3 regions of the Pseudoduganella sp. GW821-FHT11H04 genome follow, and region 1 is predicted to be linked to each of the others. Evidence: predicted binding sites of a transcription regulator. Region 1 holds the regulator's gene; each other region holds the start of a gene.

What was found. Region 1 encodes sigma-54, which starts transcription at its own class of promoters, with help from an activator protein. Its sites were predicted from a motif close to TGGCANGNAANCTGCTTT; they were not measured.
Region 2: AC1RTP_RS22735 (PEP-CTERM sorting domain-containing protein) is a predicted target of sigma-54. The motif match lies at 1,196-1,213, and genes of this name have one in related genera.
Region 3: AC1RTP_RS28200 (beta-propeller fold lactonase family protein) is a predicted target of sigma-54. The motif match lies at 1,040-1,057, and genes of this name have one in related genera.

What each region holds. Positions count from the first base shown of each region.
Region 1 covers NZ_JBXARE010000010.1:89,151-91,419, reverse strand. The annotation lists gene lptB (LPS export ABC transporter ATP-binding protein) at 1-673, shown strand, start outside; gene AC1RTP_RS20570 (RNA polymerase factor sigma-54) at 683-2,179, shown strand; gene hpf (ribosome hibernation-promoting factor, HPF/YfiA family) at 2,252-2,269, shown strand, end outside.
Region 2 covers NZ_JBXARE010000013.1:25,393-27,661, reverse strand. The annotation lists gene AC1RTP_RS22740 (GFA family protein) at 193-567, shown strand; gene AC1RTP_RS22735 (PEP-CTERM sorting domain-containing protein) at 568-1,161, opposite strand; gene AC1RTP_RS22730 (archaeosortase/exosortase family protein) at 1,339-2,269, opposite strand, start outside.
Region 3 covers NZ_JBXARE010000027.1:7,352-9,620, forward strand. The annotation lists gene AC1RTP_RS28200 (beta-propeller fold lactonase family protein) at 67-1,005, opposite strand; gene AC1RTP_RS28205 (TonB-dependent receptor family protein) at 1,154-2,269, shown strand, end outside.

The DNA of each region.
Region 1 (2,269 bases):
GTCGCTGCAAGTCGATTGCGGCGAAGTGGTGGGCCTGCTGGGTCCTAACGGCGCCGGCAAGACCACCTCCTTCTACATGATCGTGGGCCTGGTGGCCTCGGACGCCGGCACCATCGATATCGGCGGCACCGACGTCTCCAGCCTGCCGATCCACAAACGCGCTACGCTGGGCCTGTCCTACCTGCCGCAGGAAGCTTCGGTGTTCCGTAAGCTGACGGTGGAAGAGAATATCCGCGCCGTGCTGGAGATCCAAAAGGTCGACGGCAAGGCGCTTAGCAAAGCCGAAATCGACCAGCGCCTGGAAGCCCTGCTGGCGGACTTGCAGATCGAGAAGCTGCGCGAGAACCAGGCCCTGTCGCTATCCGGTGGTGAGCGCCGCCGCGTGGAGATCGCGCGCGCACTGGCTACCAATCCGCGCTTCGTGCTGCTGGACGAACCGTTCGCCGGCGTCGACCCGATCGCCGTGATCGAAATCCAACGAATCGTGCGTTTCCTGAAGGAGCGCAACATCGGCGTTCTGATCACCGACCATAATGTACGGGAGACCCTCGGCATTTGCGACCGCGCCTACATCATCAACCAGGGCGCCGTGCTGGCTTCGGGCCGCCCGGACGACATCATTGCCAATGAATCCGTACGCCGCGTTTATCTCGGCGAACACTTCCGCATGTAAGCGAAGGCCATGAAACAAACACTGCAACTGCGAACCTCGCAACACCTGGCGCTGACGCCGCAGCTGCAACAATCCATCCGCCTGCTGCAGCTGTCCACGCTGGAGCTGCACCAGGAGTTGGAACAGCTGCTCGGCGACAATCCGATGCTGGAGCGTCTTGACGATCCGCTCGACCACTCTGTGCGGCTGCTGGCCGATGGCGCCATCAGCCAGGGTAGCGGCAATGGCACCGAAGGCCCCGCCACGCCAGCGCAGGAAAGTGCGCCGGGCGAGTGTGGCGAAGCCCCGGCCGCAGCCTCCGAAGGCGACGCCTATGAAGGCGGCGAAGGCGAGGGCGGCAACGGCAGCGACGACACGGACTGGAGTTCCAGCTCCGGCAGCAAATCTGCCGACGACGAAGACAGCCGCCCGCAGCTGGAAGCTTCCGGCTGCACCTTGCGCGAACACTTGCTGGAACAGATGCGAGTGACCGTACAGGAGCCGCGCGACCGCGCCCTGATGGAAATGATCATCGACGCGCTGGACGACAATGGCTACCTGGAAGAGCCGCTGGAAGAAATCCACGAGCGTCTGCCGCCCGAGCTGGAAATCGAACTGGATGACCTTCGCTGCAGCCTGGTGCTGTTGCAAAGCTTTGACCCGGCCGGCGTGGCCGCACGCAATGCTTCCGAATGCCTGGCGCTGCAGATCAAGCGCATGCCAGGCGTGCCGATGGTGACGCGCCGCATGGCGCTGGTCATCGTCGAGAAGCACCTGGCATGGTTCGCCCAGCGCGAGTTCACCAAACTGAAAAAAGCCCTCGACTGCGACGACGAAGATTTGCGCGAAGCGCAGTGCGTCATCCGCCAGTGCAACCCGCACCCGGGCGCCGAGTTCGCATCGGGCGATTCCGATTACGTCGTGCCCGACGTGATCGTGAAGAAGGGCCGCGGCGGCTGGCTGGTCATGCTGAATAACGACGTGGTGCCGCGCCTGCGTGTGAACGCGCTGTACGCCAACCTGCTCAAGCAGGGCAAAAGCGAGTCGCAGATGAACGGCCAGCTGCAGGAAGCTAAGTGGCTGATCAAGAATATGCGCCAGCGCTTCGACACCATCCTGCGCGTCGCGGAAGCGATAGTAGAAAGACAAAAGAATTTTTTCAGCCATGGCGCGGTCGCCATGAGGCCCCTTGTGTTGCGTGAAATTGCTGATACACTGGGACTACACGAGAGCACTATTTCTCGCGTAACAACTCAAAAATATATGCTCACCCCGCATGGCATGTTTGAGTTGAAATATTTCTTTGGTAGCCACGTCGCGACCGAAGCTGGGGGTGAAGCTTCATCGACTGCGATACGGGCACTGATCGTGCAACTGACAGGAGCAGAAGACCCGAAAAATCCTTTATCCGACAGTAAGATTGCGGACATGCTGGGAGAACAAGGCATGGTGATTGCGCGACGGACTGTTGCCAAATATCGAGAAGCGTTGAAAATCCCTCCGGTAAGCCTCCGCAAATCTTTGTAGTGCAGTGCATGGGTTCCTCTGTGCGTTTCGGCGTACACGAACTCGAGAGCGACATCATCTTTAGGAGTGTGTATGAATCTCACCATCAGT
Region 2 (2,269 bases), on a different contig from region 1:
TAAAGACTTATGGATTGAGGAAGCCGTGAGTGTAAAGATGTGGTTTCCACAATGCAATTAGTTTTTAAGCAAGTCAAATATGCAATGATTTATCGTTGTATTTTCGCGCCGCGCACGATTCGGCCTGGGCTTCCCCATAAGTTTTTTGGCGCTACATTGGCGCTTCCAGCATAAATAGGCAGGGAGCCAGCCATGACGATCAAAGGAAGTTGCCACTGTGGCGCCGTCGCGTTCGAGATCGATGGCGAAATTCCCCCGCAGCTAACGCGTTGTACCTGCTCGTTCTGCGCCAAGCGGGGCGCGCTCACAGCAAATTTCACACCCGCCCAATTCCGCCTCGTGCCGCCGCCAAGCGGCGACAGCACGTATCGCTGGAATACCCGGTTGGTGGCGCACCATTTTTGCCCCATGTGCGGCTGCGCTACCTACACCGATTCGCCGGCGTTTGAAATCGATGGAAGCTGGGATGGGCAAACCCGCCGGGTGGTTGTGAACGCGCGCTTGTTCGATGACTTTGATGCCGCCACTGCGGATATCGCCGTCATCGACGGCAAGCACCTCTGGTGATCAGCCCTGTTTTTGCGACTTGCCTTGCTTGCGCCGTGCTGCGCCGATGCCGGCCAGGCCCAGGCCGAACAGGAATACGCTGGCTGGTTCTGGAACCGCGTTCGGGTCAATTGGGGTGCTGGTATTCGTGAAGGAGAAGCTCAGATCGTTAAATTCAAAAGGACCGTTGTACAGGTCTTCGAAGCTGACCAGGGTGGTGTTGGAAGCCCAGTTCCCCTGGACGCGCGCATGGAAAAAGCCGTCCGGATTGCGGCCAGCTAAACCTGTGAAGTAATCGGTATTGGTGTTGTTGACGTGCAGTCGGAAGACGAGTTCAGTACCCAGCGCAAAGGCGCCCAGGTTCACAGTGGAGCCAACGGCGGAGCTGTGATTGTTGAAGATGAAGATGTCGTTGCCCGCGATGCCATCGTTTGTGACGAGGTAAAGGTCGTTGCTGTAAGCAGCGGAATTGCCTTCGTAGCGGGCGATGATGTCATCGGTGCCGCTGACAATCACAGGATTGCCCTCGGTACCGGGGGCGGCAATGGGGAAGGCAAAAGCGGACAGCGGGGCGATCAGCGCAACGGTGGCAAGGAACTGGCGGATAGTTTTCATGTTGAGTCCTAAAAGTAAAAATGACTCAGCAGTCTTAGCACGTATCATGCCATAACGACAATATTTCCGGTTTCGCTTGTAGTAACAAGCAGTTACGGCGACGTTTTATCGATGATGCGCTGCGCACCGATAGCGTTGTGTAAAGCTTTCCGACAAACAATGAGGGGCGAAAAGGACTCAGTCGATTGCGTGCTTGATCGCCTCGAAAGCGATCGCGACGTCGAAGTCCGTTGGCGCGCCATTCTCGAACATAAGTCCGATCATATACGGCGCGTCAGCCTTACCGGTAATCCTGTTCCAGCCACGGAGGGCGCGCAATTGCAGGTCTGATTCGATCAGCTTGTTGCCGATCCCATAGGTATGGAAAGCATGATGCTGCGTGCGGTCCTTCCCTTGCTTGCGTTGCCATGTGGTGTGCAGCAATGCGACGCAACGCGAGTCGGCACAGGCCTGATATTTTTGAATCCCGCTTTCATGCCAGGCGCCCGAATCGTCCGGCGCGAAAGACGATCCGGATAGCTTGCCGGCCGACGTAAGAGCTTGAATAATCCGGACGTGCATCACCTGGCCATTGCGATGGTAGGTAAGCGTTAGCGAATCGCTTTGATTTGCAGGGTCTGCACTCCATTGTGCCGGCCCTTCAGCCTGATCCCATCCCGGAATTCGCTGCCGGGTGATGGCGATTTCCTTGCCATGGCGAAGGCGCGCTTCCCCTTGCATCCGCATGTGCACGAAACCGGTTATCGCCACCACTGAAAGGCCTGCGAGCAAGGGCGCCAGGTAAATCTGCCGCGCGGGGCTGGGTATTGGCAGGGCAGGCTGGGGCGGTTCGCTCGGTGCTTTCGCCAGCCGGCTCAGCATGAAAAATACCAGCCCAAGCGTCAGCAGCAATGCCGCCCACTGGATGGCCCCATGGGAGGATAGCGACATTTGCGTGCCGCGCGTCCAGTCAACCAGCACAATGGAATCAACACGCAGCGCATTCGACAAGACACCGAAAAAGGCGCCCAGTAGTCCCAGCGCAGCTACCTTCCAGAATGACTGGAGCACCAGCAAACCTAAGCTGTAGCAAAGGAAGGCGGCAAGCAGCACGTAGGTTTGACCGGTA
Region 3 (2,269 bases), on a different contig from region 1:
TTTTGCGGCTTGCCGCGCTCACGGTGCAACAACAACTGCTCCAAACCTGAACACCTGTTGCTCATATCAACGGATCACCACACCCCAGGGCAATTCGCCGACCGGGATGTCGGCCACCTTGCTCGCGCTGGCGGTATCAATCACAGAAACGCTATTGGAGCGGCCATTCGCCACATACAGCTTGCTGCCATCCGGCGTGATCGCCATATTCCAGGGGCGCTTGCCGACTGCAATCGTGGCGTTGACGGAGTTGCTGGCGGTGTCGATACGCATCACGCTGCCGTCCATGCCGTTGGAGACATAGACGCTGCGCCCGTCGGGATGCACGGCGATGCCGTTGGCGTTGCGCCCGGCGGGGATGGTGGTAAGCGTTTTCAGCGTCGCAGGATCGATGACGTAGACCGCATTGGCCATCTCGCAGGCCACATACACGCGGCTTGAATCGGGCGCAAATCCGATGCCGCGCGGGCGCAAGCCCACAGCGACGGAGCCGGTCTGGCGGCGCTGCGCCACGTCCACCACATCGACTTGCTCAGCCTCTTCAGCGCTGACATAGATATACCGGCTGTCCGGGCTGAATACGGCGTGCTCCGGATTGCGGCCCTTTACAGGGATATCCGCCAGCCGCGCATGCGTGACAGCGTCGAACAGGGCCACGCTATTACCTTCTTCCACTGCGACCGCAACCAGCTTGCCGTCCGGGGAAACGCTGACGCCCTCGGGCGACTTACCCAGCGCCAGCGACTCGCTGCCGCCAGCCGCGTTGTCGATGGCCAGCAAAGTGCCGTTGGCGGCATCGCTGACGAAGATCTGGCGCCCGCCCGGGTCGCTGCCGATCCCGCGCGGCCGTTTTCCTGCGGAGAGCTGGCGCACCACGCTATCGGTGGCGGTATCAATCACGCTGATGGTTCCGGACTTCTCGTTCGGCACATAGGCGAAAGGCGCTGCAATGGCAATGCTTGCCGCACCGGCTGCGCACAGCGCCGCGATCAGGTTTGCCTTCATGATGTCTCCTTTGGTATGGTGTGTGCCCACATGTCATGCAAGCGATATGCCAGCAAGCGTGCGGCCTCGCGGCGGCTTGGCAGGCATATTGCTTATGTGTTCGGAAGACCCGCGCAGCGGGCGCCTGAATACATCCGAGGAGATTGAAATGCACCCGATCCGTTTGAACGCCCTGGCAGCCATGCTTGCCAGCCTGTTTTCCCCCATGCTGGCGCAGGCCGCCCCCGAGGGAATTCCAATTGCCGACGTTGTCGTCATCAGCGGCAGCCGCACCGAACACGCCAGCTTCGACCTGCCGGCGGCCGTGGACGTGCTGGATGCGCAGCGCATAAGGGATGGCCAGGTGCGGGTAAATGCCTCCGAGGCGCTGGCTGCCGTGCCGGGCGTGGTGGTGCAGAACCGCCAGAACTACGCGCAAGACCTGCAAATCTCTTCACGCGGCTTCGGCGCCCGTTCAGCCTTCGGCGTGCGCGGCGTGCGGCTGGTGACCGATGGTATCCCGGCCAGCATGCCGGACGGCCAGGGCCAGGCGGCAACTTTCAATCTCGACATGGCAGAACGCATCGAAGTGCTGCGCGGCCCCTATTCCGCCGTCTACGGCAACCATGCGGGCGGCGTGATCCAGCTGTTCACGCGCGACGGCGAGGGCGCGCCGACGGTGGAAGCCAGCTTTGCTGCCGGCAGCGACGGCCTGCGCAAGACCGACTTGAATGCACAGGGCAGCGCGGCCGGCATCGGCTATGTGCTGGACGCCTCCCGCTTCGACACCGACGGCTATCGCGACCACAGCGCCGCCCGGCGCGACCAGGCCATGGCCAAACTGACCTTGCAGCCGCTGCCCGGTGCGCGGCTGGTCCTGGTGGCCAATGGCCTGCGCCAGAAAGACACGCAAGATCCGCTGGGCGTGACCTGGGCCACATGGCAGCGGGATCCGCGCGTCGGCGAAACCGACGCCAGCGACACCCAAGTGCCCAAGCGCACGCTGGCCGAACGCTATAACACGCGCAAGAGCATCGACCACCAACAGGGCGGTGCAAGCTGGGACCAGCGCTTCGAATCGGGCCGGTTGCATGTAAGCCTGTGGGGCGGCAACCGCCGCGTGACCCAGTTCCAGGCCTTCTCCAAGGCCTTCCAGGCGCCTGCCAGTCATTCTGGGGGCGTGGTTGACTTCGACCGTGATTTCTACGGCGCCGACATCAACTGGCAGGACATGCGGGAGGTCGCGGGCGGCAGGCTGACCAGCACCGTCGGCGTGGAATATGGC